DNA from 3 places in the Streptomyces sp. NPDC093018 genome. Region 3 is predicted to be linked to each of the others. Evidence: riboswitches for the same ligand, from Rfam matches in the RefSeq annotation. Region 3 holds a riboswitch; each other region holds the start of a gene.
What was found. Region 3 has a riboswitch for cobalamin ahead of AB0N90_RS04735 (ribonucleoside-diphosphate reductase subunit alpha). Riboswitches for the same ligand answer to the same signal wherever they lie in the genome.
Positions count from the first base shown of each region.

Region 1: linked by a shared signal. The riboswitch ahead of nrdI (class Ib ribonucleoside-diphosphate reductase assembly flavoprotein NrdI) and the one ahead of AB0N90_RS04735 (ribonucleoside-diphosphate reductase subunit alpha) in region 3 are both predicted to bind cobalamin.
Region 2: linked by a shared signal. The riboswitch ahead of cobN (cobaltochelatase subunit CobN) and the one ahead of AB0N90_RS04735 (ribonucleoside-diphosphate reductase subunit alpha) in region 3 are both predicted to bind cobalamin.

Region 1 is NZ_JBFBFF010000018.1:88,455-98,927, reverse strand. Features, by position in the region: gene metE (5-methyltetrahydropteroyltriglutamate--homocysteine S-methyltransferase) at 1-1,925, shown strand, start outside; gene AB0N90_RS31025 (hypothetical protein) at 2,012-2,359, shown strand; cobalamin riboswitch at 2,425-2,648, shown strand; gene nrdI (class Ib ribonucleoside-diphosphate reductase assembly flavoprotein NrdI) at 2,820-3,251, shown strand; gene nrdE (class 1b ribonucleoside-diphosphate reductase subunit alpha) at 3,248-5,383, shown strand; gene nrdF (class 1b ribonucleoside-diphosphate reductase subunit beta) at 5,440-6,462, shown strand; gene thiI (tRNA uracil 4-sulfurtransferase ThiI) at 6,472-7,734, shown strand; gene AB0N90_RS31000 (SDR family NAD(P)-dependent oxidoreductase) at 7,854-8,804, shown strand; gene AB0N90_RS30995 (bifunctional 2-methylcitrate synthase/citrate synthase) at 8,744-9,883, opposite strand; gene prpB (methylisocitrate lyase) at 9,903-10,473, opposite strand, start outside.
Region 2 is NZ_JBFBFF010000025.1:61,082-71,554, forward strand. Features, by position in the region: gene AB0N90_RS35290 (hypothetical protein) at 1-13, shown strand, start outside; gene AB0N90_RS35295 (NADP-dependent oxidoreductase) at 83-976, opposite strand; gene AB0N90_RS35300 (helix-turn-helix domain-containing protein) at 1,063-1,668, shown strand; gene AB0N90_RS35305 (class I SAM-dependent methyltransferase) at 1,768-2,448, opposite strand; gene AB0N90_RS35310 (superoxide dismutase) at 2,637-3,284, opposite strand; gene AB0N90_RS35315 (Fur family transcriptional regulator) at 3,385-3,864, shown strand; gene cobN (cobaltochelatase subunit CobN) at 3,913-7,542, opposite strand; cobalamin riboswitch at 7,608-7,761, opposite strand; gene AB0N90_RS35325 (cobalamin biosynthesis protein CobG) at 7,795-9,096, shown strand; gene AB0N90_RS35330 (precorrin-8X methylmutase) at 9,093-9,764, shown strand; gene AB0N90_RS35335 (precorrin-2 C(20)-methyltransferase) at 9,761-10,473, shown strand, end outside.
Region 3 is NZ_JBFBFF010000002.1:191,955-202,427, reverse strand. Features, by position in the region: gene AB0N90_RS04780 (RNA polymerase sigma factor SigF) at 1-184, shown strand, start outside; gene AB0N90_RS04775 (hypothetical protein) at 195-638, opposite strand; gene AB0N90_RS04770 (diacylglycerol kinase family protein) at 786-1,754, shown strand; gene AB0N90_RS04765 (WhiB family transcriptional regulator) at 2,075-2,332, shown strand; gene AB0N90_RS04760 (PAS domain-containing sensor histidine kinase) at 2,582-4,048, opposite strand; gene nagB (glucosamine-6-phosphate deaminase) at 4,557-5,342, shown strand; gene AB0N90_RS04750 (GntR family transcriptional regulator) at 5,526-6,290, shown strand; gene AB0N90_RS04745 (DUF3311 domain-containing protein) at 6,426-6,689, shown strand; gene mctP (monocarboxylate uptake permease MctP) at 6,686-8,314, shown strand; cobalamin riboswitch at 8,440-8,575, shown strand; gene AB0N90_RS04735 (ribonucleoside-diphosphate reductase subunit alpha) at 8,698-10,473, shown strand, end outside.

The DNA of each region.
Region 1 (10,473 bases), on a different contig from region 3:
AGTTGGGCCCGGACACGGTGTTCACGGCCGACTCGGCCAAGCAGGTCGCGGAGCTGACCGAAGCCCTCGCCCTCGGGCTGAGCGCCCGCCCGGTGCTGGTGGGCCCGGTGACCTATCTGCTGCTGGCCAAGCCCGCGCCCGGCGTGCCCGCGGACTTCGAGCCGCTGACCCTGCTGGACCGGCTGCTGCCGGTGTACGCCGAGATCCTCGCCGATCTGCGGGCGGCCGGCGCCGACTGGGTGCAGCTCGACGAGCCCGCTCTGGTCCAGGACCGCACCCCGGCCGAGCTGAACGCCGCCGAGCGCGCCTACCGGGACCTCGGCGCCCGCACCGACCGCCCGAAGCTGCTGGTCGCGTCCTACTTCGACCGGCTCGGCGAGGCCCTGCCGGTGCTCGCGAAGGCGCCGGTGGAGGGCCTGGCCCTGGACTTCACCGAGGCCGCCGCCCGGAACCTGGACGCGCTGGCCGCCGTCGGCGGGCTGCCCGGCAAGCGGCTGGTCGCGGGCGTCGTCAACGGCCGCAACATCTGGGTCAACGACCTGGAGAAGTCCCTGGCCACCCTCGGCACCCTGCTGGGCCTGGCCGACCGGGTGGACGTCTCGGCCTCCTGCTCCCTGCTGCACGTGCCCCTGGACGCGGCCGCCGAGCGCGACATCGACCCGGGGATCCTGCGCTGGCTCGCCTTCGCCGAGCAGAAGACGGCGGAGATCGCCACGCTCGCCAAGGGCCTCACCCTCGGCACGGACGCCATCGCCGCGGAGCTGTCCGCGAACCGGGCCGACCTCGCCTCCCGGGCCGGCTCCGCCCTCACCCACGACCCGGCCGTGCGCGCCCGCGCCGCCGCCGTCACCGGGGCCGACGCCCGCCGCTCCCAGCCGTACCCCGAGCGCACCGCCGCGCAGCGCGCCCGGCTCGGGCTGCCCCTGCTGCCCACGACGACGATCGGATCGTTCCCGCAGACCGGTGAACTGCGCACCGCACGCGCCGACTTGCGGGCGGGCCGGATCGACACCGCCGGGTACGAGGAGCGCATCAAGGCCGAGATCCGGGAGGTGATCGGCTTCCAGGAGAAGGCCGGTCTCGACGTCCTGGTGCACGGCGAGGCCGAACGCAACGACATGGTGCAGTACTTCGCCGAGCAGCTCACCGGCTACCTCGCCACCCAGCACGGCTGGGTCCAGTCGTACGGCACCCGGTATGTGCGGCCGCCGATCCTGGCCGGCGACATCTCCCGTCCCGAGCCGATGACGGTGCGCTGGACGTCGTACGCCCAGTCGCTCACCGACCGCCCGGTCAAGGGCATGCTCACCGGTCCGGTCACCATGCTCGCCTGGTCCTTCGTCCGCGACGACCAGCCGCTCGGGGACACCGCGCGGCAGGTGGCGCTCGCGCTGCGGGACGAGGTCAATGACCTTGAGCTGGCGGGGACTTCGGTGATCCAGGTGGACGAGCCCGCGCTGCGCGAGACGCTGCCGCTGCGCGCCGCCGACCGGCCCGGGTATCTGGACTGGGCGACCGAGGCGTTCCGGCTGAGCACCTGCGGGGTGCGCCCGGACACCCAGATCCACACGCACATGTGCTACGCCGAGTTCGGTGACATCGTGCGGGCCATCGACGATCTCGACGCCGATGTGATCAGCCTGGAGGCGGCCCGCTCCCATATGCAGGTCGCCCGCGAACTGGCCGACCACGGCTATCCGCGCGAGGCCGGTCCCGGTGTCTACGACATCCACTCCCCGCGCGTCCCGAGCGCCGAGGAGGCGGCCGGGCTGCTGCGCACCGGGCTCGGGGCGATCCCGGCGGAGCGGCTGTGGGTCAACCCGGACTGCGGACTGAAGACCCGCGGCTGGCCGGAGACCCGCGCGTCCCTGGAGAACCTGGTCGCGGCCGCGCGCACCGTCCGCGAGGAGCTGGCCGGGGCCTGATCCACACCCGGCGGCGGGGCCGGGGCGCACGCGTCCCGGCCCCGCCCGGCAGCACAGCCACCGCAGGAGCAGGAGGGGGCCCGACGGTGAGACACGAACCGCAGGACGTCGTGGTGGACGGGCGGCCCCTGGTCGCCGTGCCCGCGAAGGACCTGGAGAGCCTGCTCGCGATGCGCCGGCAACTGGGCAGTCAGACGGCCCGGATGCGCGCCCTGCGGGACACGCTCTTCGACACGGTGGAGTTCCTGGAGCAGCTGGCCGAGGTCCTGGCCGGCGAGCGGGAGCCCGCCCCGCACGAGCCGCACGCGGAACTCGGGGCCGGGCACGCCGAACTGGTCGCGGGCATACGGCAGCGCGCCCGGGACCTCCGCGCCGTCACGGGCGCGGGGCGCGCGGCGAAGGACCGCCGGGGCCGCCCCGCCCGGCACACTTAGGTATACCTAAGTTTCACCCGCGACACAACATCTGGGGCTGTGCACCCCAGGCGAGTTCTAGATGTAGTGTTGAACGCGCTGGTGGTTCGCCGGGCGCCGTGGTGTCCGGTGAGGCAAGAGGGAACCCGGTGGGAATCCGGGACTGCCCCGCAGCGGTGAGCGGGAACGACCGCCGTCATACGCACTGGACCCGGTGAGACGGGTCTGGGAAGCGACGGCCGGTAGGTGTCCTCAGGCGATGAGGACGTGCCCGCGAGTCCGAAGACCTGCCACCGGCGCGTACGCCGACGGACGGCGTGCGCGCTTCGAGGCCCCGAGGGAGGGCCGCGTGGCCGTCGTACGGACCCCGGGGCCCGGCGTGTGTTTCTCCGCCCGCCCCGATGCCCGCCTCGCGTGCCGCCGCGCCCTCCTCCCGGTTCTCGGAGCCGGACGGGAACGAGCGAGAGGAGGCGGCGGACCGATGAGCGGTCTCGTGTATTTCTCCAGCGTCTCGGAGAACACCCGGCGCTTCGTGGCGAAGCTGGGTCTGCCCGCGACGCGCATCCCCCTGCACCCGCGCCGCACCGGCATGCCGGTGGTGACCGAGCCGTACGTGCTGATCACACCGACGTACGGCGGCGGCGAGCGCGCGGGCGCGGTGCCCAGGCAGGTGATCGGCTTCCTGAACATCGAGGCCAACCGGGCGCTGCTGCGCGGGGTGATCTCCTCGGGCAACACCAACTTCGGCGCCGACTACTGCCTGGCCGGCCGGGTGATCGCGGCGAAGTGCCGGGTCCCGGAGCTGTACCGATTCGAATTGCTGGGCACGGACCGCGATGTCCGTGCCGTGCGGGAAGGACTGCGGACATTTTGGACACGAGGGGCATCGGCGGCGGGGCGGTCGGCGGCATGAGCGAGCGGGAACCGGTCGGGACGCGCAAGGACCACCACGCGCTGAACGCCATGCTGAACATGTACGACTGCGAGGGCCGCATCCAGTTCGACAAGGACCGTGAGGCCGTACGCCAGTACTTTCTCCAGCACGTCAACCCGAACACGGTGGTGTTCGGGACGCTGAAGGAGAAGACCGGCCATCTGATCGAGAACGAGTACTACGAGGAGGCGGTGTTCCGGGGCTACGACTGGGAGTTCACCGAGCGCCTGTACCGGCAGGCGTACGCCCATGAGCACCGGTTCCGCACCTTCCTCGGCGCGTTCAAGTACTACACCTCGTACGCCCTGAAGACCTTCGACGGCTCCCGCTATCTGGAGCGCTACGAGGACCGGGTGGTCGCCACCGCGCTGTATCTCGGCGCCGGGGACGAGGAGTTGGCGTCCCGGCTGGTGGACGAGATGATGACGGGCCGCTTCCAGCCGGCCACCCCGACCTTCCTCAACGCGGGCAAGGCGCAGCGCGGCGAGCTGGTCTCCTGCTTCCTGCTGCGGGTGGAGGACAACCTGGAGTCCATCGGGCGCGGGGTCAACTCCGCGCTCCAGCTGTCGAAGCGGGGCGGCGGCGTGGCGCTGCTGCTGACGAACCTGCGCGAGCAGGGCGCGCCGATCAAGCGGATCGAGAACCAGGCGTCCGGTGTCGTCCCGGTGATGAAGCTGCTGGAGGACTCCTTCTCGTACGCCAACCAGCTGGGCGCACGCCAGGGCGCGGGCGCGGTGTATCTGCACGCCCATCACCCGGACATCATGCGGTTCCTGGACACCAAGCGGGAGAACGCGGACGAGAAGATCCGCATCAAGACCCTCTCGCTCGGTGTGGTCGTCCCCGACATCACCTTCGAACTCGCCAAGCGCGACGAGGACATGCACCTGTTCTCGCCGTACGACGTCGAGCGCGAGTACGGCAGGCCGCTGGCCGATCTGTCCGTCACCGAGCACTACGACGACCTGGTCGCCAACCCGCGGGTGCGCAAGACCACGATCAGCGCACGGGAGTTCTTCAAGACCGTCGCGGAGCTCCAGTTCGAGTCCGGCTATCCGTATCTGCTGTTCGAGGACACGGTGAACCGGGCCAACCCGATCCCCGGCTGGATCAACATGTCCAACCTGTGCTCGGAGATCCTCCAGGTCAACACGCCCAGCACGTACGACGCGGCGCTCGGCTACGAGACGGTCGGCCGGGACATCTCCTGCAATCTGGGCTCGCTCAACATCGCCGCCGCGATGGCCTCCCCCGACCTCGGCGCCACGGTGGAGACCGCGGTACGCGGCCTGACCTCCGTCTCCGACCAGTCGGACATCGACGCGGTGCCGTCCGTCGCACACGGCAACCGGCTCGGGCACGCCATCGGCCTCGGCCAGATGAACCTGCACGGCTATCTCGCCTCCCAGCGGATCCACTACGGCGGCGAGGAGGGCGTCGACTTCACGAACATGTACTTCTACACCGTCGCCTACCACGCCCTGCGCGCCTCGAACCGGATCGCGATCGAACGCGGCACGGCCTTCGACGGGTTCGAGCAGTCGGCGTACGCGGACGGCTCGTACTTCACCAAGTACACCGAGCGGACGTGGGAACCGGCCACCGAGCGGGTGCGCGCCCTGTTCACGGCGGCCGGGGTGCGCGTCCCGACCCGGGAGGACTGGCGCGAGCTGAGCCGGTCGGTGCGCGAACACGGCATCTACAACCAGTACTTGCAGGCCGTACCGCCCACCGGATCCATCAGTTACATCAACGACTCCACGGCCTCCATCCACCCGATCGCCGCCAAGGTGGAGATCCGCAAGGAGGGCAGGCTCGGCCGGGTCTACTACCCGGCGCCGCACATGGACAACGACAACCTGGAGTACTTCCAGGACGCGTACGAGATCGGCCCCGAGAAGATCATCGACACGTACGCCGCGGCCACTCAGCACGTCGACCAGGGCCTGAGCTGCACGCTGTTCTTCCGGGACACCGCCACCACCCGCGATCTGAACAGGGCGCAGATCCACGCCTGGCGCAAGGGTGTCAAGACCCTCTACTACATCCGGCTGCGCCAAGAGGCCCTGGCCGGGACCGAGATCGAGAACTGCCTCTCCTGCACCCTCTGATCCCGCGCGCGCCGATCCCGCACGTTCCGATCCCGTACGCTCCGAGGAAACCGACGATGACCACCACCCCCGCGCCCCTGACCGAACTGTCGGTCACGCCCCCGTCCTACCGGCACGACCCCACGGCCCGGCTGCGCCCGGTCAACTGGAACCGGGTCACCGACGAGAAGGACCTGGAGGTGTGGAACCGGCTCACCGCCAACTTCTGGCTGCCCGAGAAGGTCCCGCTCTCCAACGACCTCGGCGCCTGGCGACAGCGGCTCAGTGCCGAGGAACGCACCCTGACCATGCGGGTGTTCACCGGTCTGACGATGCTGGACACGGTGCAGGCGACCGTCGGCGAGATCGTGCAGATCCAGGACGCGCGCACCGAGCACGAGGAGGCGGTGTACACCAACATCGCCTTCATGCAGGCGGTGCACGCCCGCAGCTACTCCTCGGTGTTCTCCACCCTCGCCACCACCCCGGAGATCGACGACGCCTACCGCTGGGCGGTCGGCAACGACATCCTCCAGCGGCGCTGCAAGACGGTCCTCGCGCACTACTACGGCGAGGACCCGCTCAAGCGCAAGGTGGCCTCCACCCTGCTGTCGTCCCTGCTGCTGTACGCGGGCTTCTATCTGCCGCTGCACTTCTCGACCCACGCCCTGCTCACCAACACGGCCGACATGATCCGGCTGATCCTGCGGGACAAGGCGGTGCACGGCTACTACTCCGGCTACAAGTACCAGCGCGGCCTGGAGAAGCTGACACCGGCCGGGCAGGAGGAGATGCGGGAGTTCACGTACGCCCTGCTGGAGGAGCTGTACCAGCTGGAGTTGCGGTACTCGGGCGAGCTGTACGAGCCGCTGGGCCTGATGGACGACGTGGCCGTCTTCGTCCGCTACAACGCGAACAAGGCGCTGATGAACCTGGGTTACCCGGCCCGGTTCGGCGCGGCGGAGACCGAGGTCAACCCGGAGATCCTGGCGGCGCTCTCGCCGGGCGCGGACGAGAACCACGACTTCTTCTCCGGTTCCGGTTCCTCCTACGTCATGGGCAAGGCCGAGGACACCGCCGACGACGACTGGGACTTCTGAGGGATGCGCATGGACGAATTCGGCGACACCTGTGTGCTGCTCAAGCACGGCGAGGTGTTCCTCAAGGGGCACAACCGGCACCGCTTCGTCGAGCGGCTGCACGACAATCTGCGGCTCGCGCTGCGCGGCGTCGGGGGCTCGACCTGGATCAAGGTCGCGCAGAACGTCACCGTGCTGGGCGGTCAGGTCCCGCAGGAGGCACTGGTGGAGCGGGCCCGCCGGGTGATCGGCTTCGCCTCGGTCGAGCCGGCCGTACGGGTGCCCAGCACGATGGCGGACATCACCGCGACGGCCGTGGCCGCGTTGCGCGCGCTGAACACCGAACGGCCGGGGCTCGGTTTCGCCGTACGGGCCAAGCGGCGGGACAAGCAGTTCCCGCTGACCTCGTCCCAGCTGGCCGGTCACCTCGGGGCGCGGATCCTCGCGGAGGTCGAGGGGCCCCGCGTCGATCTGACCCGCCCCGATGTCGTACTGACCGTGGAGATCGACCGCAAGGAGACCTATCTGTCCTGGGCCCGCCACCCCGGGCTGACCGGTCTGCCCGTCGGTTCCAGCGGGCGGGCGCTGGTGCTGCTCTCGGGCGGCTACGACTCCCCCGTGGCCGCCCACCGGATCATGCGCCGGGGCCTGGCCTGCGACTTCGTGCACTTCAGCGGGGCGCCCTACACGAACGCCGCCTCCGTGTACAAGGCGTACGCGCTGGCCCGGGAGCTGAACCGGTACCAACCGCCCGGCAAGCTGCACGTCATCGCGCTGGGCAAGGCCCAGAAGCAGCTGGCGGTGGCCGGTGCTGGCCGGCTCCAGGTGGTCGCGCAGCGGCGGCTGATGGTGCGCACGGCCTGTGCGCTGGCCGACCGGACCGGGGCACAGGCGCTGGTCACCGGCGACAGCCTGGGGCAGGTGGCGAGCCAGACGCTGGCCAATCTGGTGGCGGTAGACGAGGTGGCCGTGCTGCCGGTGCTGCGGCCGCTGATCGGCCGGGAGAAGCAGGAGATCATCGACGAGGCCAGGGCCATCGGCACCGCCGACATCTCGATGCTGCCGGACGAGGACTGCTGCTCGCTGCTCGCCCCGCCCCGGGCCAGCACCCGGGCCGGACTGCCGCAGCTGCACGCCGTGGAGAGGCGGCTGGACCTCGACGAGGTGACGGCGGCCCTCCTGGACGGCGCCCAGGTGCTGCTGCCCGGCGAGGACACCGCCGAGGTGCCCGCACAGGCCACCGGCTGCCCGGCACCGGCGTCGGCACCGGCGTCAGCCTCTGCGCCTGCGTAGGCGTTCTGTGGGCGGCGGACGTGAGCTGTCGGCGGTATGTCGGTGCGGGTTGCCACCTTGGGCGGGTCGGCGGTGCTCCCCCTGAGCACACGGCCCCCGAGCGCAAGGAGCCTGTCATCGTGTCTTCCGCAACGCACAGCCGCCCGTGGGACGTTCATCGGCTGCCCTCCGCCGAGGGCAGGAACTTCCTGGTCACCGGGGGCAACGCCGGGATCGGCTACTTCACCGCGGAGCAGCTCGCGGCCACCGGTGCCGTCGTCGTACTGGGCTGCCGGGACCGCGCGAAGGCCGAGGCCGCCATGGCCTCGATCCGTTCACGCGTTCCCGGCGCGCGGGTACGGCACCTGCGCCTTGACCTCGCCGACCTGTCGTCCCTCAAGGCCGCCGTGGAGGGGCTGGACCTCGATCGGCTCGACGCGGTGGTCCACAACGCGGGGGTCGCGCTCGACGCCCCGCCGCGCCGGGAGACCGCGGACGGCCATGAGCTGATGTTCGCCACCAACCACCTCGGCCACTTCGCGCTGACCCGTTGGCTGGCTCCGCTGCTGTCCGCGGCGCGGGCGGGCCGCGTGGTGACGGTGGGCAGCTTCGCGGCGCGGTCCGAGCGACTGGACCTCGGCGATCTCCAGTCGGCCCGGGACTACCGGCCCAAGCAGACGTACGGCCGGTCGAAGCTTGCGCAGATGTCGTTCGGCTTCGAACTCGACCGCCGGCTGCGTGCCGCCGGGAGCACGGTGCTCAGTGTGGTGGCCCACCCCGGCGGCGCGCTGGACTCCCTCACCCCGTCCCGTCCGCCGGTCCACCGGACGACCTCCGGCGCGCGGCTGCGCGCGCTGCCTGCCGCGCTGCTGGTGCAGGGCAAGGAGGCCGGAGCGTGGCCCGTCGTCCGTGCCGTCCTCGACCCGGAGGTGACGGGAGGGCAGCTGTGGGGGCCCCGGGTCTTCGGGCTGCGGGGCACCCCGCGCAGTGAGCCCGTGCCCTCCCACATGGCCGATCCGGCCGTCGCCGCTCAGCTGTGGGCCGCCAGCGAGGAGCTGACCGGCACCGCCCGCTGGTCCGGCCCCGCGTAGGAGGCGAGGGGCCGGATCAGGGCGTTGTGGCCGAGTTGTTCGGTGATGTGGGCGGTCCAGCCGGTGATCCGGCTCATCACGAAGATCGGGGTGAAGGCCGGGATGTCGAAGCCCATCAGGTGGTAGGCGAGGCCGGCCGGGTAGTCCAGGTTCGGGTGGATGCCCTTGCGCTGGAGCATGGCGTGCCGCAGGGCGGCGTGCAGGGTGGCCAGCCGGGTGGTGTCCGGGTCGGCGGCGCGGGCCACCAGACGGTCCAACGCGCCCTGCATGATGGGGACCCTGGAGTCGCCCTCCTTGTAGACGCGATGCCCGAAGCCCATGATCTTCCGCTTGTCGGCGAGGGCCCGGTCCAGCCATTCCTCGGCGCGGCGCGGGTCGCCGATCTCCTCCAGCATGTGCATCACGGCCTCGTTGGCGCCGCCGTGCAGGGGGCCCTTGAGGGCGCCGATGGCGGCGGTGACCGCGCTGTAGAGGTCGGAGAGGGTGGAGGTGACCACGCGGGCGGTGAACGTCGAGGCGTTGAAGCTGTGTTCGGCGTACAGGACGAGGGAGATCTCGAAGCAGCGGACCGTCTCGGGGTCGGGCACCGTGCCGAAGCACATGTGGAAGAAGTTCTCCGCGTAGCCGAGGTCCGGGTCGGGCGGGATCGGGTCGAGGCCCTTTCGGCGGCGCTGGTCGGCGGCGGCAACGGTGGGCAGTTTCGCCAGCAGGGTCAGGGACTTGGCGCGGTTGGCGGCGGGACTGCCGTCGTCCTCGGTGGGGTCCTCGGCGCCGAAGAAGCTGACGGCGGTGCGCAGTACGTCCATCGGGTGACAGGTCTCGGGCAGCCGGGCCAGCAGTTCGGCGGTGGTGCGGTCGAGCGGGCGAAGGGCGCGCTCACGGGCCTGGAACGCCCGCAGCTGTCCGGCGTCGGGCAGTTCGCCGTACCAGAGCAGATACGCGACCTCCTCGAAGGAGCGGCGGGCGGCCAGGTCCTGGACCGGATAGCCGCGGTAGGTCAGGGAGTTGGTCTCCTGGATGACGGTGGAGATCTCGGTGGTGTCGACGACGACACCGGCGAGTCCGCGATGGATGGTCATGGGGATCGTCTCCGGTGGGTCAGGCGCCGGGCGGCAGCGTGAAGTCGTGGACGGCCGAGTCGAAGGCCGAGTAGTCGGCGTAGCCGAGGAGTTCGTACAGCCGGGAGCGGGCCTGCATACGGGGCAGCAGGGTCTCCTGGGTGCCTTCGGCGGCCAGGGTGCGCAGCCCGTCCTCGACGGCGCCCATGGCGAGGCGCAGCAGGGTGACGGGGTAGAGCGCGATGTCGTAGCCGAGGTTCTGGAGGGTGTGCGCGTCCAGCAGGCGGGACTTGCCGAACTCGGTCATGTTGGCGAGCAGCGGCACCCCGACCGCCGCGCGGAACGCCTCGAACTCCCGCTCGTCGGCGAGGGCTTCGGGGAAGATCGCGTCGGCGCCCGCGTCGACGTACGCCTTGGCCCGGTCGATCGCCGCGTCCAGCCCCTCGATCGCGCGGGCGTCGGTGCGGGCCATGAGGAGGAAGTCTGGGTCGCGGCGGGCGTCCACGGCGGCCCGGATCCGGCGGGTCATCTCCTCGCGCGCGACGACCGACTTGCCGTCGAGGTGGCCGCAGCGCTTGGGGTTGACCTGGTCCTCCAGATGCAGCCCGGCC
Region 2 (10,473 bases), on a different contig from region 3:
CCGGCGGGCGTGAGGCCCGGCACGGATCCCGTCGGACCGGTCCCGTGACCGGAGGCTCGGGACCGGCTCACCCGGCCGGCTCTCAGACGACCATGACCCGGCGTCCGCGGGTGTGGCCCGCTCGGCTGTCGATGTGCGCCGCCGCGGCCTCGGCGAGCGGGTACGACTTCTCGACCGGGATGTGGAGCTTCCCCCGGGAGATGAGGTCGGCGGCCGCGGCGAGCGCGTCCGGCACGCTCCCGGCCACGCCGGAGAACCGGACGCCGAACTCCGGCGCGCCGAGATCGGCGATGGAGACGACCTTGTGCGGGTCGCCGACCAGTTGGACGAGTTCGCGGAGCACGCCCGAGCCGGCCAGGTCAAGGGCCGCGTGGACGGGGCCGAGCCGCCGTACCCGCTCGACCCAGCCCTCGCCGTACGTCGTGGCGAGGGCGCCCAGGCCGCGCAGATAGTCCTGGTTCGCGGCCCCGGCGGTGCCGATCACCGTGATGCCGCGGTCGCGGGCGATCTGCAGCACCGCCGAGCCGACTCCCCCGGACGCGCCGCTGACCAGCAGCGTCTGTCCGGGCTGTACACCGACCTCGCGGACGATGCGCAGCGCGGTCTCCACCACGGAGGGGTAGCCGGCCGCCTCCTCGAATGTCAGGCCCTCGGGCATCCGGGCCCAGGCCGACAGCACCGCGAACTCGGCGTAGGTACTGGAGCCTTCGCCGAACACACGGTCGCCGATCTCGATCCCCTCGACGCCCTCGCCGATCTCGTCCACCACCCCGGCGGCGTCCAGCCCGACCCCCGAGGGCAACTCGGTGGGGTGGGCCCCCAGTTTCTGGCCCTCGCGGATCCTCCAGTCGACGGGGTTCACACCCGCCGCCCGTACCGCGATACGTATCCGGCCGGGGCCCGCGTGGGGCTCCTCGGCATCCGTGAGGCGCAGGACGTCTGGACCGCCGAACTCGGCGAAGCTCACTTTCTTCATGGATGGACCGTAACACTAACGGTTAGCGTTTTGGCATTGGTTGTGTTTTGGAGTTGATTCGGATTCGCACCTGGTAGTGTCACGGCATGACCGTGCCGCTCGGACGCCGTGAACGCAAGAAGGCCGCGACCCGCCAGAAGATCGCCGACACCGCTCTCCGGCTCTTCCTGGAGCACGGGTACGAGGCGGTGGGCATCCGAGATGTGGCCGCCGAGGCCGATGTGGCCGTCACCACGCTCTTCTCCCACTTCGCCTCGAAAGAGGCCCTGGTGTTCGAGCGGGACGACGACTTCGAGCAGCGCCTCACGCGCGCGGTCACCGACCGGGCGCCGGGCGAGCCGCTCGTCCCCGCGCTGCGCCGCGAGGTCCGGTCGATGGTCCGGCATTGCACGGCGGACGGCGCCGCCCCGATCTGGCACATGATCGACGGCTCCCCCGCCCTGCGGGAGTACGAGGAGTCGATGCGGCTGCGGCACGCGGAGTCGCTGGCGACGGCCATCGGCGCCGATCCCGGCGTCTCCCGGGGAACGACCGCGGACCGGGCGATCGCGAGGTTCGTGATCGACGCCTACGCACTGGCCCGCGCGGCGTCCGAGCCGGACGCCGCGCTGGACGAGATCTTCCGGATGATCGAAGCGGCCTGGGCCGTCACCCGCCCCTCCGGCGGCGCCACGGGCGAGGCGGGACTCTAAGTCAGGGCTCGGCCCTGCCCGACGCTCAACCGTCCGGGAGGCCGGTGCCAGGGGTGTGGCTCGCCCGTCCGGGAGGTCGTCGCCGGGGGCCGTACGGCTTCAGCGCAGTCGTCGCACGCGCAGCACCAGGTCGTCGGTGTGGTGGGCGCCGGCGCCGCCGTCGGGTGCCACGCGGGGGCGCTGCTCGTCCACCTCCACCTCCCAGTCGTCGTCGAGCAGTTCGGTGACCGTCGAGGGCCAGACGTAGTCGGCCGGGTCGAAGCCGCTCTCGTGCGCCTGCTTGGCGTCCACCCCCGCGTGGTGCACGAACAGCAGCACACCTCCGGGCGCGACGGCCGCGAGCAGTGCCCGCTCGGCCGCGGCGTCGGGGGTGCGCAGCAGGGCCGGGTACTGCGCGGAGACCAGGTCGAAGGAGGCCGGCGGGAGCGCGGCCTCGGTGAGTGCGGCGTGCACCCAGCGGACGGTGAGGCCCGCGTCGCGTGCGTGCCCGGCCGCTCGTTCCAGCGCCACGCCGGAGACCTCCAGCGCGGTCACGTCCCAGCCGGTGCGCGCGAGCCAGACGGCGTCGGCGCCCTCGCCGCACCCGACGTCGAGCGCCCGCCCCGGGGTGAGCCCGGCGGCCTCGGCCACGAGCGCGCCATTGGGCCGGCCGCTCCACAGCCGGGGCCGGTCGGCGTACCGCTGGTCCCACTCCGCCCGCAGCGCGGGGTCTCCGAGGTACTCACCGGCGGGCGAGGGAGCGTCGGACATGGGCGAGTCTGCTGCGATGTCATTGGTCACGGGCCCACCGTCGCCCACGCCGTGGCGGTCACACCACTTCTGTTGCCGGTCCGGCAAAACGGCGTCCCGAGACCTTCCCAATGGAAGGGCCCCCGCGAGCGATGTGCTCGCGAGGGCCCTTCGTTGTGCGCCTGCCCGGTGAAGGGTGAGAAGACGATCACGAGCAGGACATCCGTGTGACTACGGCGTCACGGGTTGAGCAGCAGGCTGTCGCCGCGCTCCTTGGCGGCGGCGTAACGCTTGGCCACGTCCTGCCAGTTGACGACGGCCCACATGGCGTCGATGAAGTCGACCTTCTGGTTCTTGTACTGGAGGTAGAAGGCGTGCTCCCAGGCGTCGAAGACCAGGATCGGGGTGGCGCCCTGGCCGACGTTGCCCTGGTGGTCGTAGACCTGCTCCACGATCAGGCGGCCACTCAGCGGCTCGTACGCCAACACGCCCCAGCCCGAACCCTGGGTGGTGGCCGCGGCCTTGGTCAGCTGGGCCTTGAAACCGGCGAAGGAACCGAAGGACTCGGTGATCGCGTCGGCCAGGTCACCGACACCGTCCTGGGCGAGGGGCTCGCCGCCGCCGTCCTTCGGGCCGGTCATGTTCTGCCAGTAGATGCTGTGCAGGATGTGCCCGGAGAGGTGGAAGGCCAGGTTCTTCTCCAGGCCGTTGATCGACCCCCACGTCTCCTTGTCCCGCGCCTCGGCCAGCTGCTCCAGCGTGTCGTTCGCACCCTTCACGTACGCCGCGTGGTGCTTGTCGTGGTGCAGCTCGATGATCTCCGGGCTGATGACCGGGGCCAGCGCCGAGTAGTCGTACGGAAGTTCCGGAAGCGTGTAAAGCGCCATGTCCAACGTCCTCCGACGTTATTGCGAATCGTATGCAGGTGCACGCTAACAGCAAGAACGGTACCTTGCGATCAGGCGTTGGACCTAGGACCCTCTCCCCATGTCGCGCCGCGAGAAAGGCAGGCACGTGACCATGACCCCGCCGTCGGCACACCATGGCGCGGCGGCGGCCCCGGACGAATCGGTGCTGCTGCGACGCCATGGCCTGCGCTGCACGGCCAGCAGACTGTGCACTTTGAGGCTGCTGGCCGGATCCGGGCAGCATCTCTCCTCCGCCGAAGTCTGCGCCGCGCTTCAGGAACGCGGTCTGCCGTTCGATCAGGCGACCGTCTACCGGACTCTGGAGACCTTCACGGACGTGGGCCTGGCGCACGCCGTGCACGGCCCCGGCCCCAAGCGCTACGGCGTCAGTTCCGAACCGCACCACCATGCCGTGTGCGAGGGGTGCGGTCGGGTGGAGGACCTGGCGATCGCCGACATGAGGGAGGCCGTGGAACGGATCACCCGCCTGACGGGGCTGCGCGCCGGCGCGAGAGGCTCACTGCTGCTTTACGGCCGATGTGCCCGGTGCAGCGCGTAGGCGAGTGCCAGGGAATGCTGGTGCCCCGCACGCGCCCGGGCGGACGCGTCACTCATCGCCCTCCAGGTTGCCCTCGGTCTCCAGGTACACCTGCCGCAGCTCCGCCAGCAGCGCCGGATCCGGCTTCACCCACATTCCCCGCGACTCCGCCTCCAGCAGCCGCTCGGCGATGCCGTGCAGCGCCCAGGGATTGGCCTGCTGGAGAAACGCGCGATTCGTGGGGTCCAGGACGTACGTCTCCGTGAGCTTGTCGTACATCCAGTCGGCGACCACGCCGGTCGTGGCGTCGTAGCCGAACAAGTAGTCCACGGTGGCGGCGAGTTCGAAGGCCCCCTTGTAGCCGTGGCGGCGCATCGCCTCGATCCACTTGGGATTGACCACACGCGCCCGGAAGACACGGGAGGTCTCCTCGACGAGGGTGCGGGTGCGGACGGTCTCCGGGCGGGTGGAGTCGCCGATGTAGGCCTCGGGCGCGGTGCCGCGCAGCGCGCGGACGGTCGCGACCATGCCGCCGTGGTACTGGAAGTAGTCGTCGGAGTCGGCGATGTCGTGCTCTCGGGTGTCGGTGTTCTTCGCCGCGACCGCGATCCGCTGGTACGCCGTCTCCATCTCCTCGCGGGCCGGGCGGCCGTCGAGTTCGCGACCGTAGGCATAGCCGCCCCACACCGTGTAGACCTCGGCGAGGTCGGCGTCGGTGCGCCAGTCGCGGGAGTCGATGAGCTGGAGCAGCCCGGCGCCGTACGTTCCGGGGCGGGAGCCGAAGATGCGGGTGGTGGCGCGGCGTTCGTCGCCGTGCGCCGCTACGTCCGCCTGCACGTGGGCGCGTACGTGATTGCTCCCGACCGGTTCGTCCAGGGAGGCGGCCAGGCGTACGGCGTCGTCGAGCAGGCCGATGGTGTGCGGGAAGGCATCGCGGAAGAAGCCCGAGATGCGCAGGGTGACGTCGATGCGGGGACGGCCCAGCTCCTCGTACGGGACGGGCTCCAAGCCGGTCACGCGGCGCGAGGCGTCGTCCCAGACGGGGCGGATGCCGAGCAGGGCGAGGGCTTCGGCCACGTCGTCGCCGGCGGTGCGCATGGCGCTGGTGCCCCACAGGGACAGGCCGACGGAGACGGGCCAGTCGCCGTTGTCGGCGCGGTAGCGCTCCAGGAGGGATTCGGCGAGGGCCTGGCCGGTTTCCCAGGCGAGGCGGGAGGGCACCGCCTTGGGGTCGACGGAGTAGAAGTTGCGGCCGGTCGGCAGGACGTTGACGAGGCCGCGCAGCGGGGATCCGGAGGGGCCTGCGGGGACGAAGCCGCCGGCCAGCGCGTGGACCGTGTGATCGAGTTCGGCGGTGGTCGCCGCGAGGCGCGGGACCACCTCGCGGGCGGCGAACTCCAGGATGGCCCGGACCTGTTCGCCGTGCCCGGTGGGGGCAGCGGCCGGGTCCCAGTCCGCGTCGTCCATCGCCTGGACCAGGGCGCGGGCCTGTTCCTCGGCGGTGTCAGCCGTTGTACGGGTGGCGGCGGACTCGTCCAGGCCGAGGGCTTCGCGCAGGCCGGGCAGTGCCTTGGCGCCGCCCCAGATCTGGCGGGCGCGGAGGATGGCGAGGACGAGGTTGACACGGTCGGCGCCGGTGGGCGGGTTACCGAGGACGTGCAGGCCGTCGCGGATCTGGGCGTCCTTGATCTCGCAGAGCCAGCCGTCGACATGGAGGAGGAAATCGTCGAAGCCGTCGTCGTCGGGCCGGTCCGCCATGCCGAGGTCGTGGTCCAGCTTCGCCGCCTGGATCAGGGTCCAGATCTGGGCGCGGATGGCGGGCAGCTTGGCCGGGTCCATGGAGGCGATCTGGGCGTACTCGTCGAGGAGTTGCTCCAGGCGCGCGATGTCGCCGTAGGAGTCGGCGCGGGCCATGGGCGGGACGAGGTGGTCGACGAGGGTGGCGTGCACACGGCGCTTGGCCTGGGTGCCCTCGCCGGGGTCGTTGACCAGGAAGGGGTAGACCAGTGGGAGGTCGCCGAGGGCGGCGTCGGGGCCGCAGGCGGCGGACAGGCCGGCGTTCTTGCCCGGCAGCCACTCCAGGTTGCCGTGCTTGCCGAGGTGGATCATCGCGTCCGCCCCGAAGCCGCCCTCCGACTGGGGGGCGGCGATCCAGCGGTAGGCGGCCAGGTAGTGGTGGGAGGGCGGCAGGTCCGGGTCGTGGTAGATGGCGATCGGGTTCTCGCCGAACCCACGCGGGGGCTGGATGAGGACGAGCAGGTTGCCGAAGCGCAGGGCCGCGAGGACGATGTCGCCCTCCTTGTCGCGGCTGTGGTCGACGAACATCTCGCCGGGCGCCGGGCCCCAGTGGTCCTCCACCGCCACGCGCAGTTCCTTCGGCAGCGTGGCGAACCAGCGTCGGTAGTCGGCCGCGGGGACCCGTACCGGATTGCGGGCGAGCTGTTCCTCGGTGAGCCAGTCCTGGTCGTGGCCGCCCGCCTCGATGAGCGCGCGGATCAGTTCGTCACCGTCACCGGAGGCGAGGCCGGGGACGTCCGTGTCGGAGCCGAAGTCGTAGCCCTCCTCGCGCAGACGCCTGAGCAGGGCGACGGCGCTGGCGGGGGTGTCCAGACCGACGGCGTTGCCGATCCGGGAATGCTTGGTGGGGTACGCCGACAGGACGAGAGCCAGCCGCTTGTGCGCCGGCGGGATGTGGCGAAGGCGGGCGTGGCGTACGGCGATTCCGGCGACCCGGGCCGCACGCTCGGGGTCGGCGACGTAGGCCGGGAGGCCGTCGGCGTCGATCTCCTTGAAGGAGAACGGCACCGTGATCAGACGGCCGTCGAACTCGGGCACCGCGATCTGGCCGGCCGCGTCCAGCGGCGAGACGCCCTCGTCGCTCGCCGCCCAGGCCGTGCGGGAGCCGGTCAGGCACAGGGCCTGGAGGATGGGGACGTCGAGGCCGGTGAGCGCGCCCGCGTCCCAGGACTCGTCGTCACCGCCGGCCGATGCCTCGGCGGGCTTGGTGCCTCCGGCCGCCAGGACCGTGGTGACGATGGCGTCGGCGGCTCCGAGTTCGGCGATCAGTTCCGGCTCGGGCGCCCGCAGAGAGGCGACGTACAGGGGCAGCGGGCGGCCACCGGCCTCCTCGATGGCGTCGCACAGTACGTGGACGAAAGCCGTGTTGCCGCTCATGTGGTGGGCGCGGTAGTAGAGCACGGCGATGGTCGGGCCGCCGGTCGGCCGGTCCGGGCGCTCCAGCGGGCCCCAGGTGGGAGCGGGGGCCGGCGCGTCGAAGCCGTGACCGGTGAGCAGGACGGTGTCCGAGAGGAACCGCGCGAGCTGTCCGAGGTTGGCGGGGCCGCCATGGGCGAGGTAGGCGTGCGCCTCCGCGGCGATGCCGACGGGGACGGTGGAGGCCGCCATCAGCTGGGCGTCGGGAGCCTGTTCACCGGTCAGGACGACCACCGGTCGCCCGTCCGCCAGCAGCAGGTCGATGCCGTCCTGCCAGGCGCGGATGCCGCCCAGCAGGCGTACCACCACCAGGGCGACGCCGTCGAGGAGGGCCGGGAGGTCGGCCGGGGTGAGACGGGCGGGGTTGGCGAAGCGGTAGCCGACCGGGCCGTCGGCCGCGCGGGCGCTGAGCAGATCGGTGTCGGATGTCGACAGGAGCAGGATCTCGTGGGCGGGCGGGACTCGCTCCCCGGACGGAGTGGGCATGCGTCGCCTGGCCTTCCTCGGGGTCCGCGCCCCGGGCGGTGTCGGATTGGGTCTCGCCCCCGGAGGAATCCGAGGACGAGGGAGGGGAGTTCCTGGCTCACCCGGCCTGGTGAGGCCGAATTCACAGTGGCGGGACCGCGCCGGATTCGCACCGGCTTCCTCTCTTGTCGCCGTGATGGCGGTTCGCGGATCAGGTGATCCACTGTGGAGCATAGTAAGGGTCACCGTAGGAGCGCGGGGCGTACATCCCTCATGATCGTGGGTATGCTCACCGCCATGCCCACGGCAGACCTTCCTCCCTCCCCATCGCCCCAGGCCACCCCGGCCGCGGGGGACCGCGGTGATGCCTGCCCCGGAGCGCTGCGCCTGCACACGGCGGACGACGGCGCCCTTGCCCGTATCCGGCTTCCCGGTGGAATCCTGACCATCGGACAGGCGGAGGCGCTCGGCCGGGCCGCCCTCCGGCTGGGCGACGGCGACCTGCACCTGACGTCGCGCGGCAATGTACAGTTGCGCGGCCTGGCGGCCGGGTGCGGCGGGGAGTTGGCGGCGGCGTTGGACGCGGTCGGCCTGCTGCCCTCGCGCGAGCACGAGCGGGTGCGCAACATCGTCGCCTCACCTCTGTCCGGCCTCGACGGTGGGGGCGCACAGGATGTGCGTCCTTGGCTGACGGCTCTGGACGCCGCGTTGTGCGCGAGCGAAGCCGCGAGGGGGCTGTCGGGCCGGTTCCTGTTCGCGTTGGACGACGGGCGCGGCGATGTGGCCGGCCTCGGTGCCGACGTCACGGTGCGTGCGACCGGCGACGGCCGAGCATGGCTGGGCCCCGGGTCGGTCCGGGTGTCCGCCGTCGACGCGCCGCGCGCGGCTCTGGTGGCCGCCGAGACCTTCCTGGAGGCCGCGCGGTCCCACGGGGCGCGAACCTGGCGGGTGTCCGAACTCCCTTTGCCGCAGGGCGAGCTGGACCATCTGGTGCGTGACCGGCTGACGGCCGAGGGCATCGCGCAAGAGGTCCGTCCCGAGCCGGTCGGTTCGGCCGACGGACCGCCCCCGGGGATTGTCGGTGAAGCCCTGTCCGCGCACGTTCCCCTGGGGCGGCTCTCGGCCCTCCAGTGGGAGGCGTTGACGGTCGCCGCGGACACCGAGCTGCGGCTGACCCCTTGGCGTGGCGTGGTCGTCCCCACCGTGGGCGCCACCGCCGCGCGGCGCGTCGAGTCGCTCGAACGCCTCCGTGGCGCCGGACTGGTCACCGACCCCGTGTCCTCCTGGCTCCGCGTGGGCGCCTGCATCGGCCGCCCCGGATGCGCCAAGGCACACGGCGACGTACGGGCGGACGCGGCGCGGGCGTTGGAGTCGACGGGCCGCCCCGCTCTCCCCCTGTACTGGTCCGGTTGCGAACGGCGCTGCGGCCACCCCCGTGGTGACCATGTCGATGTGCTCGCGACCCCGGACGGCGGGTACCGTCTGTCGGCCGCCACGACGGCCGGAACCACACGCACCGTGTCCGCGGCAGGTCCCTTCCAGATGGGCGCCGCCCTCGCGGCGATCACCTCATGATCCCCAAGACGACCGAGAGCAGTGAGAAGAGCACCGTGACCACCCACGTCTACGAGAAGGACGGGGCGGCGATCTACCGCCAGTCCTTCGCCACCATCCGCGCCGAAGCGGACCTCACCGGTCTGCCCGCCGACGTCAGCCAGGTCGCGGTGCGCATGATCCACGCCTGCGGGATGGTCGACCTCGTCAAGGACCTGGCACACACACCCGCCGTGGTCGCCCGGGCCCGCGAGGCCCTGCGGGCCGGCGCACCGATCTTCTGCGACGTACAGATGGTGGCCAGCGGCGTGACCCGCAAGCGGCTGCCCGCCGCCAACGACGTGCTCTGCACGTTGTCCGACCCGGCCGTCCCGGAACTGGCCGCCACGATGGGCACCACGCGCAGCGCCGCCGCGCTGGAGCTGTGGCGCGACCGGCTGGAGGGTGCGGTCGTCGCCGTCGGCAACGCTCCCACCGCGCTCTTCCGCCTGCTGGAGATGATCGAGGAGGGCGCTCCGCGACCCGCCGCCGTCATCGGCGTCCCCGTCGGTTTCGTCGGCGCGGCCGAGTCCAAGGACGCCCTGGCCACGCATCCGTCCGGCCTGGAGCACCTGGTGGTGCGTGGCCGCCGCGGTGGCAGTGCCATCGCCGCCGCCGCGCTCAACGCGATCGCGAGTGAGGAAGAGTGAGCGGCAAGCTGTACGGGGTCGGCCTCGGCCCCGGTGATCCTGCCCTGATGACCGTACGGGCCGTCGAGGTCATCGCCGAGGCCGACGTGGTCGCGTATCACAGCGCCCGGCACGGCCGGTCCATCGCGCGCTCGATCGCCGCGAAGCACATCCGCGCCGACCATGTCGAGGAGCCGCTGGTCTACCCGGTCACGACGGAGACCACCGACCACCCGGGCGGCTACAAGGGCGCGATGGAGGAGTTCTACGCCGAGGCGGCCGCCCGGCTGGCGGCCCATCTCGACGCCGGCCGTACGGTGGCCGTGCTCGCCGAGGGGGATCCGCTCTTCTACGGCTCCTACATGCATATGCACAAGCGGCTCGTCGACCGCTACGACACCGAGGTCGTCCCCGGGGTCACCTCCGTGTCGGCCGCCGCGGCCCGCCTGGGCGCACCGCTCGCCGAGGGTGAGGAGGTGCTGACGATCCTGCCGGGCACCCTGCCGGAGGAGGAGCTGACCGCCCGGCTGGCCGCCACGGACGTGGCGGTGGTGATGAAGCTCGGGCGCACCTTCCCCAAGGTCCGGCGCGCGCTGGAGAGTTCGGGTCGGCTGGGTGCGGCCCGGTACGTGGAGCGGGCCACCATGAGCGGGGAGCGCGTCGCCGAACTGGCCGATGTGGACGCCGAGTCGGTGCCGTACTTCGCGGTGGCGGTGCTGCCGAGCCAGGT
Region 3 (10,473 bases):
GTCGCTCAAGCCGCTGCTGGAGGATCTGCCGCCGCGGGAGAAGCGGATCCTGCTGCTGCGGTTCTTCGGGAACATGACGCAGTCGCAGATCGCGCAGGAGGTCGGGATCTCCCAGATGCACGTCTCCCGGCTGCTGGCGCGCACGCTGGCGCAGCTGCGGGAGAAGCTGCTGGTGGAGGAGTAGAGCGCCCGCCCTACTCGGCGCGGCCCGGGCCCTTGATGTTCAGGGCCTGGGTCGTCTCGCGGTTGATGAGCAGCACGAGAGCCGTGACGGCCACGACGGCGAGGACGATGCCGACCGGGACGGCGAGGCCGCCGGACTTCAGCATGTTCAGCCCCACCGGCAGTGCCATCAGCTGGGTGATCACGGCGGGTCCCCGGCTCCAGCCGCGGCGCAGCAGGAGGCCGCGGGCGGCGAGGAGCGGGAGCAGGGCGAGTACGGCGAGGGTGATACCCAGCGTCACGGCCTGCTGCCGGTCGTCGGGGGCGCCGGTGATGCCGAGCACGAGGACCCACAGGCCGCCCGCGAACAACGCGACGCCTTCCAGCCCGGCCAGCGTGGCGGCGTACGTCAGACGACGGGGGCGGGGGCCGTCGGCTTCGGCCGTGTCCGGTACGGAGGTCTGCTCACTGCTCACCTCAGCAGGGTAGCCGTCGGCGGGAGCGGGCCGGGGGTGGGCTCGGTCACCGGCACCTGCCCACGTGGGAAGGCTCACCCCCGCCCCTCTTACCCGATCCCTACCTCGGCCTGGGCCCGGTACCGCCGGGTAGGTACGCTGACGTGCATGCGTGCTCTCCTCGTGGTCAATCCGGCGGCAACCACCACCAGCGCACGCAGGCGTGATGTGCTGATCCACGCGCTCGCCAGTGAGATGAAGCTGGAGGCGGTCACCACCGAGTACCGCGGACACGCCCGGGACCTGGGCCGGCAGGCCGCGGAGAGCGACGACATCGACATGGTCGTGGCCCTCGGCGGCGACGGCACCGTCAACGAGGTGGTCAACGGACTGCTGCACGCGGGGCCCGAGCTGGACCGGCTGCCCGGCCTCGCCGTCGTGCCCGGCGGCTCCACCAATGTCTTCGCCCGCGCCCTCGGTCTGCCCAACGACCCCGTCGAGGCCACCGGCGCCCTGCTGGACGCGCTGCGCGAGAAGCGTGAGCGCGTGGTGGGCCTCGGTCTCGCCTCCGGCACCCCCGGTACCGAGGACGAAGGGGTGCCGGCCCGCTGGTTCACCTTCAACGCGGGACTCGGTTTCGACGCGGGCGTCGTCGGCCGCGTCGAGCAGCAGCGCGGGCTCGGTAAGAAGTCGACGCACGCGCTCTATGTACGGCAGGTGATCCGGCAGTTTCTCGGCGAGGCCAATCGCCGGCACGGCCTGATCACTCTGGAGCGGCCCGGCGAGGACCCGATCGAGGATCTTGTTGTCGCCATAGTCTCGAACACGTCCCCTTGGACGTATCTCGGCAATCGCCCCATGTACACATCGCCTAAGGCTTCGTTCGACACGGGCATCGACGTACTGGGTCTCAGCCGCCTGTCGACGGCCGCGGTTGCCCGGTATGGCACCCAGTTGCTCACTTCGTCCCCCGAGCGCGGACCCCATGGCAGGCATGCGTTCCCCCTCCATGATCTGGACCGCTTCACCTTGCATTCGAAGGCTCCTCTGCCTCTGCAGATGGACGGTGACCACCTGGGGCTGCGCAGGAGCGTGACGTTCACAGGCGTACGCCGCGCACTGCGTGTGATTGTGTGAGTGGAAGAGGCGAAAGTCCTTTCACTCGAACGTTTAGGCCAGGATCCACCCCATGGAAGTACGGCTGTGACCCAGTCGACACCGAGGAATCAAAAAAAACTTTCCGGAAGGGGTTGTATCCGCCGCTGAGGTTTGCGAGTCTCTACGTGGCGATCGGGACGGCCCCCAACACCGGCCTCCACTGATCACCGGAACCCCTCTTCATACCAAGGACCCCGCCGGGGAAGACTCGGCGTTCGGCCCTTCACTTGTCGAGGGATTCGTGAAAGCGTTCACATTCACAAGCAACTTGCACGTAATACCAAGGAGAGGTAGCAGCCATGGACTGGCGTCACAACGCCGTTTGCCGCGAGGAAGACCCCGAGCTCTTCTTCCCCATCGGCAACACCGGTCCCGCGCTGCTGCAGATCGAGGAAGCCAAGGCCGTCTGCCGTCGCTGCCCGGTGATCGAGCAGTGTCTGCAGTGGGCGCTTGAGTCCGGCCAGGACTCCGGCGTCTGGGGTGGCCTCAGCGAGGACGAGCGTCGCGCAATGAAGCGCCGTGCCGCCCGCAACCGGGCCCGTCAGGCCTCCGCCTGACACACCCACCCCAGCTGACAGCCTGAGCTTGGCGGCGCGTGCATCGAGCACGCATCTCCCGCCCCCGAGCAGCAGCGCGCAGTATCCCCCGATGCCGCCGGCGAAAGCAGCGCAGCAACGAGCACGAGCCTCGGACCGAAGACGGTCCGGGGCTTTTTGCTGTCCGGACCCCGGTCGCCGTCCAGGCCCCCGGCGCACCCGCCGCCACCATTGGTCCATACCAACGGGCCCTCCCCCAAGGGCCGTTGACTACTTCTGCGCGCGCACCGGGATGTCCAGGATCACCCTGGTCCCCCGCTCCGGCGCCGGGACCATGTCGAACGTGCCGCCCAACTCGCCCTCCACCAGGGTCCGTACGATCTGGAGCCCCAGGTTGCCCGAGCGGTGCGGGTCGAAGCCCTCGGGCAGGCCGACCCCGTCGTCCTGGACGGTGACGAGCAGCCGGGCCTCCTTCGTACTGCCGCCGCGCACCGCCGAGACCTCCACCGTGCCGGTCTCGCCCTCACGGAACCCGTGTTCCAGGGCGTTCTGGAGCACCTCGGTGAGCACCATCGACAGCGGTGTGGCCACCTCGGCGTCGAGTATCCCGAAGCGCCCGCTGCGCCGGCCGGTCACCTTGCCCGGCGAGATCTCGGCGACCATCGACAGCACCCGGTCGGCGATGTCGTCGAACTCCACCCGCTCGTCCAGGTTCTGGGAGAGCGTCTCGTGCACGATGGCGATGGAGCCGACCCGGCGCACCGCCTCCTCCAGGGCCGCGCGCCCGCGTTCGGAGTCGATGCGCCGGGCCTGGAGCCGCAACAGGGCGGCCACCGTCTGGAGGTTGTTCTTCACCCGGTGGTGGATCTCCCGGATGGTCGCGTCCTTGGTGATCAACTCGCGTTCGCGGCGCCGCAGTTCGGTGACGTCCCGGCACAGCACGAGCGCCCCGATCCGGGTGCCCTTGGGCTTGAGCGGGATGGACCGGAACTGGATCACCCCATCGGGCGACTCGATCTCGAACTCGCGCGGCGCCCAGCCGCTGGCCACCTTGGCCAGCGCCTCGTCCACCGGGCCCCGGGTGGGGGCGAGCTCGGCGGTGGTGTGCCCGAGGTGGTGTCCGACCAGGTCGGCGGCGAGGCCGAGGCGGTGGTAGGCGGACAGTGCGTTCGGGGAGGCGTACTGGACGATGCCGTCGGCGTCCAGCCGGATCAGTCCGTCGCCGACGCGCGGCGAGGCGTCCATGTCGACCTGCTGGCCCGGGAAGGGGAAGGACCCGGCCGCGATCATCTGGGCGAGGTCGGAGGCGCTCTGGAGGTAGGTCAGCTCCAGCCGGCTCGGGGTGCGCACGGTGAGCAGGTTGGTGTTGCGGGCGATCACCCCGAGCACCCGGCCCTCCCGTCGTACGGGGATGGACTCGACCCGTACGGGGACCTCTTCGCGCCACTCCGGGTCGCCCTCGCGCACGATCCGGCCCTCGTCGAGCGCCACGTCCAGCATGGGCCGCCGGCCGCGCGGGACGAGGTGGCCGACCATGTCGTCCTGGTAGGAGGTGGGGCCGGTGTTGGGGCGCATCTGGGCGACCGAGACGTACCGGGTGCCGTCCCGGGTGGGAACCCACAGGACCAGGTCGGCGAAGGAGAGGTCGGAGAGCAGCTGCCACTCCGAGACCAGCAGATGGAGCCACTCGAGATCGGAGTCGTCGAGGGCGGTGTGCTGGCGGACCAGCTCGTTCATGGAGGGCACGTTTGCGAGCGTACCCGCGGGCCTCGGCATGGCCGAAAAACACCCGCGGGCCGCGGCGCCTGGAAGGGACCCTCAACCCTCCCGGCACCGCAGCCCGGAGCATCATCGGCCGTGGGGTGTGCGGTCCCGGTCGGCCGAAGGCCGAGGAGCCGGGGCAGTCAGGGCAGAGAGCGCCGGTTCCTCGATCCGCCTTCCTGTGCGGGGAAGACGGGGCTTGTTCGCTTCGTACTGTTCGCCCGCGTGTCGCTTCGAACCGCTTGTTCGAACAGTCTCTTCGATTGTGGACTAGACCATGGGGCATGTCCATGCCCTTACGGCAGACGCGGCCCATGGCACTCGATGCCACGCAGCCTAGCCCGCCCGGGTCGACCATGGGGGCAGAAGGCGCCGGTAATTTCCGTGACCCCTTGTGCCGAGGCATCGGCGCGAGAGGCCCGCTCTGTTAGATTGGTCTAAACCACATAGACGCACGAGCCCTCTCCAGAACGGCAGGCCCAGCGTGGAAGTTGTCATCGTTCCGGACGCCGCGGCGGGTGGCGAGCTGATCGCCGAGGCCATGGCGCAGCTGCTGCGACGCAAGCCCGACGCCCTGCTCGGCGTCGCCACCGGCTCCACCCCGCTGCCCGTCTACCAGGCGCTCGCGGCCCGGGTGCGGGCCGGCGCCGTGGACCCCGCGCGGGCCCGGATAGCCCAGCTCGACGAATACGTGGGGCTGCCCGCCGAGCACCCCGAGTCCTATCGCTCGGTGCTGCGCCGCGAGGTGCTGGAGCCGCTCGGCATCGGCATGGACTCCTTCCTCGGCCCCGACGGCACGGCCGAGGACGTCCGGGCGGCGTGCGCCGCGTACGACCACGCGCTCGCCGCGGCCGGCGGGGTGGACCTCCAGCTGCTCGGGATCGGCACCGACGGGCACATCGGGTTCAACGAGCCCTGCTCCTCGCTCGCCTCCCGTACCCGGATCAAGACCCTGACCGAGCAGACCCGGGTGGACAACGCGCGCTTCTTCGACGGCGAGATCGAGCAGGTCCCGCACCACGTCATCACCCAGGGCATCGGCACCATCCTGGAGGCCCGGCACCTGGTGCTGCTCGCGACCGGCGAGGGCAAGGCGGACGCGGTCGCGGCGACCGTCGAGGGTCCGGTCGCGGCCGTCTGCCCGGCCTCGGCGCTGCAACTGCATCCGCACGCCACCGTCGTCGTGGACGAGCCGGCCGCCTCGAAGCTGAAGCTCGCGGACTACTTCCGGCACACCTACGCGAACAAGCCGCAGTGGCAGGGGATCTGAGGACACGCGGACCCGGTGCCCAGGGGACCCCTGTTGGACTAGACCAGCTCGGGTCCCGACGGTATACAGAGGGGATCACGGAGCGTGCGGGTGGAGTCCTGACACAGTAAGCCGTGCCACGATGTGAGCCGTGGCCGATGGGGATGTCGGTCGCTTCGGCATCCGGAGCCGGGAAGGCGGAGCATGAGCACCGATGTCAGCAGTGCGGAGAACGAGGCCGGCACGACGGTCCGTACCGCACGCGTGCCGAAGTACTACCGCCTGAAGAAGCACCTGCTCGACATGACGGAGACGCAGGCACCCGGCACGCCGGTCCCGCCGGAGCGCACCCTGGCCGCGGAGTTCGACACCTCCCGCACCACCGTCCGCCAGGCCCTTCAGGAACTGGTCGTGGAGGGCCGCCTGGAGCGCATCCAGGGCAAGGGCACCTTCGTCGCCAAGCCCAAGGTCTCCCAGGCGCTCCAGCTCACCTCCTACACCGAGGACATGCGCGCCCAGGGCCTGGAGCCGACCTCCCAGCTGCTGGACGTCGGCTACATCACCGCCGACGATCGGCTCGCCGAGCTGCTCGACATCTCCGCCGGCGGACGGGTGCTGCGCATCGAGCGGCTGCGCATGGCCAACGGCGAGCCCATGGCCATAGAGACCACCCATCTCTCCGCCAAGCGCTTCCCCGCGCTGCGTCGTTCGCTGGTGAAGTACACGTCCCTCTACACCGCGCTCGCCGAGGTGTACGACGTCCATCTCGCCGAGGCCGAGGAGACCATCGAGACCTCGCTGGCCACCCCGCGCGAGGCCGGGCTGCTCGGTACGGACGTCGGGCTGCCGATGCTGATGCTCTCCCGGCACTCGCTGGACCGCGCGGGCCTGCCGGTCGAGTGGGTGCGGTCGGTGTACCGCGGCGACCGGTACAAGTTCGTGGCCCGTCTGAAGCGCCCGATGGACTAGAGCCGGTCCGGAGGCGTCCGTTCCTTCGCCGAATCGATACACACAGCTTGAGACGGGGTCTTCCACTGGCTGGATAGCGTCACCTAGATTGCCTGCGCATTACACAGGTGATCAGCGAGGGGACGGAGCCGCAGCATGCCAGAAACGCCCGAAGTAGGACCACCGGTGGTGACACCGCTGCGCGTGGTCATCGGCATTTGTCTCGTCGCGCCCTTCGTGGCGATGCTGTGGGTCGGCTCCTACGCGAAGACGGACCCGACGTTCATCGGCATCCCGTTCTTCTACTGGTACCAGATGGTCTGGGTGCTGATCTCCACCGCCCTCACCATGATCGCGTACAAGCTCTGGCAGCACGACCAGCGCTCCCGCCGTGACGCGCAGGGGGGTGCCGCGAAGTGAAGACCGGAGTCAACGGCGTCGCACTGGGCGTCTTCATCTTCTTCTTCCTGGCCGTCACGGTCCTCGGCTTCCTCGCCGCGCGCTGGCGCCGGGCCGAGAACGAGCACACGCTGGACGAATGGGGGCTGGGCGGCCGCTCGTTCGGCACCTGGATCACATGGTTCCTGCTCGGCGGCGACCTGTACACGGCCTACACCTTCGTGGCCGTACCGGCGGCGATCTACGCGGCGGGCGCGTCCGGCTTCTTCGCGGTGCCGTACACGATCCTGGTCTACCCGCTGATCTTCACCTTCCTGCCGCGGCTGTGGTCGGTCTCGCACCGGCACGGCTACGTCACCACCTCCGACTTCGTGCGCGGCCGGTTCGGCTCGAAGGGCCTGTCGCTCGCGGTCGCGGTGACCGGCATCCTGGCGACGATGCCGTACATCGCGCTCCAGCTCGTCGGCATCCAGGCGGTGCTGGACGTGATGGGCGTCGGCGGCGGCGAGAACACCAACGGGTTCGTGAAGGACCTGCCGCTGCTGATCGCGTTCGCGGTGCTGGCGGCGTACACGTACTCCTCGGGGCTGCGGGCGCCCGCGCTGATCGCGTTCGTCAAGGACGGCCTGATCTACCTCGTCATCCTGGTGGCGATCATCTACATCCCGATCAAGCTGGGCGGGTTCGACGACATCTTCGCCAAGGCGGCCCACGCGTTCAGCCAGGTCAATCCGGCCACCGGCAAACCACGCGGGGCGCTCGCGCCGGCGCCCGCCGGGCAGTGGACGTACGCCACGCTGGCGCTCGGTTCCGCGCTCGCGCTGTTCATGTACCCGCACTCGATCACCGCAACGCTCTCCTCCAAGAGCCGTAACGTGATCCGGCGCAACACCACGATCCTGCCGCTGTACTCCCTGATGCTGGGCCTGCTGGCGCTGCTGGGCTTCATGGCGATCGCGGCCGGGGTGAAGGTCACCAACGGGCAGCTGGCGATCCCGCAGCTGTTCGAGGACATGTTCCCGGACTGGTTCACCGGTGTGGCGTTCGCGGCGATCGGCATCGGCGCGCTGGTGCCGGCGGCGATCATGTCGATCGCGGCGGCGAACCTGTTCACGCGCAACATCTACAAGGACTTCATCAAGCCGGACGCCACGCCGAAGCAGGAGGCGCAGGTCTCCAAGTTCGTGTCGCTGCTGGTGAAGGTCGGCGCGCTGATCTTCGTACTGGGCATGGACAAGACGGTCGCCATCAACTTCCAGCTGCTCGGCGGCATCTGGATCCTGCAGACCTTCCCGGCCCTGGTCGGCGGTCTGTTCACCCGCTGGTTCCACCGCTGGGCGCTGCTCGCGGGCTGGGCGGTCGGCATGGTCTACGGCACCCTCGCCGCGTACGGTGTCGCCTCTCCGACCCAGAAGCACTTCGGCGGCTCCGCCGACGACATCCCGGGCATCGGCCAGATCGGCTACATCGGCATGACGGCCTTCGTCCTCAACGTCCTCGTCACGGTCGTCCTGACCGTCGTCCTGAAGGCCGTGAAGGCCCCCGAGGGCGTCGACGAGACCCGTCCCGAGGACTACACGGCGGACGCGGGCGACCCGGGCGTGGCGGTCGAACTGCCGCCGGCCACGGCGGGCAGCACGCACTAGCGAGGCGCCCGGGGGACCCGGGCGACCAGGGACGGGCCGTCGGCGCCAAGGCGTCGGCGGCCCGTTTCGCATACCCCCCGTAGACACAAGGTGACACAACATCTGGGGGTGGCATGACGACCCGGCACTAGATGTATGCTCATGGTCGCTGTCGTCGCAGGGGAATCCGGTGCGAATCCGGAACTGTCCCGCAACGGTGTACTTGTGCGTATCCGCGCACGGGGATCAGTCCGAGGACCTGCCGGCAGCGCACCCGGCCCACCGGTTCGGGTGCTCTGAGACGTCCGGGCCTCGCGGAGTGGGCCGGTGGACGCGACGCCCTGTGCGCTCGTGACTGCCCCTGCCCTCCGCCAGGCCCCGTGCCGAGCGAGGGAGAGCCCCACGTGACCATCGCGCCAGCCGAACCGGCTTCAGCCCAGGGCCTGGAGAACGACGGTCCCGGTACCGCGCTGCTGCGGACCCTGACCGAGCTGACCGGGGACCTCCCCGACGCCGATCCGGGCCGGGTCGCCGCCGCCGCGCTGCGCGGCCGCTCCGCCCGCGCCGACGAGACGGAGCTGCGCGAGCTCGCCACCGAGGCCGCGGCCGGACTGATCTCCGAGGACCCCGCGTACTCCCGGCTCGCCGCCCGGCTGCTGACCATCTCCATCCGCGCCGAGGCCGCCTCGCAGGGCGTGACGTCCTTCACCGAGTCGGTCGCCGTCGGACACCGCGAGGGGCTCATCGCCGACCGGACGGCCGAGTTCACCCGGATCCACGCCGCCCGGCTCGACGACCTGATCGACCGCGCCGCCGACGACCGCTTCGGCTACTTCGGCCTGCGCACCCTGCACAGCCGCTATCTGCTGCGCCACCCGATCACCCGTCAGGTCATCGAGACGCCCCAGCACTTCATGCTGCGGGTCGCCGCCGGCCTCGCCGAGGACGACTCGGCCCGCTCCGTGGACGAGGTCGCCGCGCTCTACGGCCTGATGAGCAGGCTCGACTACCTGCCCTCCTCCCCCACCCTGTTCAACTCCGGCACCCGGCACCCCCAGATGTCGTCCTGCTACCTCCTCGACTCCCCGCTGGACGAGCTGGACTCCATCTACGACCGCTACCACCAGGTCGCCCGGCTCTCCAAGCACGCCGGCGGCATCGGTCTGTCGTACTCCCGTATCCGCGCCCGCGGTTCGCTGATCCGCGGTACGAACGGGCACTCCAACGGCATCGTGCCGTTCCTGAAGACGCTGGACGCCTCGGTGGCCGCGGTGAACCAGGGCGGCCGGCGCAAGGGCGCGGCCGCGGTGTACCTGGAGACCTGGCACTCCGACCTGGAGGAGTTCCTGGAGCTGCGGGACAACACCGGTGAGGACGCCCGCCGTACGCACAATCTGAACCTCGCGCACTGGGTGCCGGACGAGTTCATGCGCCGGGTCAACGCCGACGGGCAGTGGTCGCTGTTCTCCCCGGCGGACGTGCCCGAGCTGGTGGACCTGTACGGCGCGGAGTTCGACGCCGCCTACCGCGAGGCGGAGCGCAAGGGCCTCGCGAAGAAGACCATGCCGGCCCGTGAGCTGTACGGCCGCATGATGCGCACCCTCGCGCAGACCGGTCAGGGCTGGATGACGTTCAAGGACGCCGCCAACCGCACCGCCAACCAGACCGCCGAGCCGGGCCAGGTCATCCACTCCTCCAACCTCTGCACGGAGATCCTGGAGGTCACCAACGACGGCGAGACGGCGGTCTGCAACCTGGGCTCCGTCAACCTCGGCGCCTTCGTGGTCGACGGGGACATCGACTGGGCGCGCCTGGACGAGACCGTGCGCACGGCCGTCACCTTCCTCGACCGCGTCGTGGACATCAACTTCTACCCGACCGAGCAGGCGGGCCGCTCCAACGCCAGGTGGCGCCCGGTGGGCCTCGGCGCGATGGGCCTCCAGGACGTCTTCTTCCAGCTGCGGCTGCCCTTCGACTCCCCCGAGGCGAAGGCGCTGTCCACCAAGATCGCCGAGCGGATCATGCTCGCCGCGTACGAGGCCTCCGCCGACCTCGCCGAGCGCAGCGGCCCGCTGCCGGCCTGGGAGCAGACCCGTACCGCGCGCGGGGTGCTGCACCCCGACCACTACGACGTCGAGGAGACCTGGCCCGAGCGCTGGGCGGCGCTGCGGACCCGGATC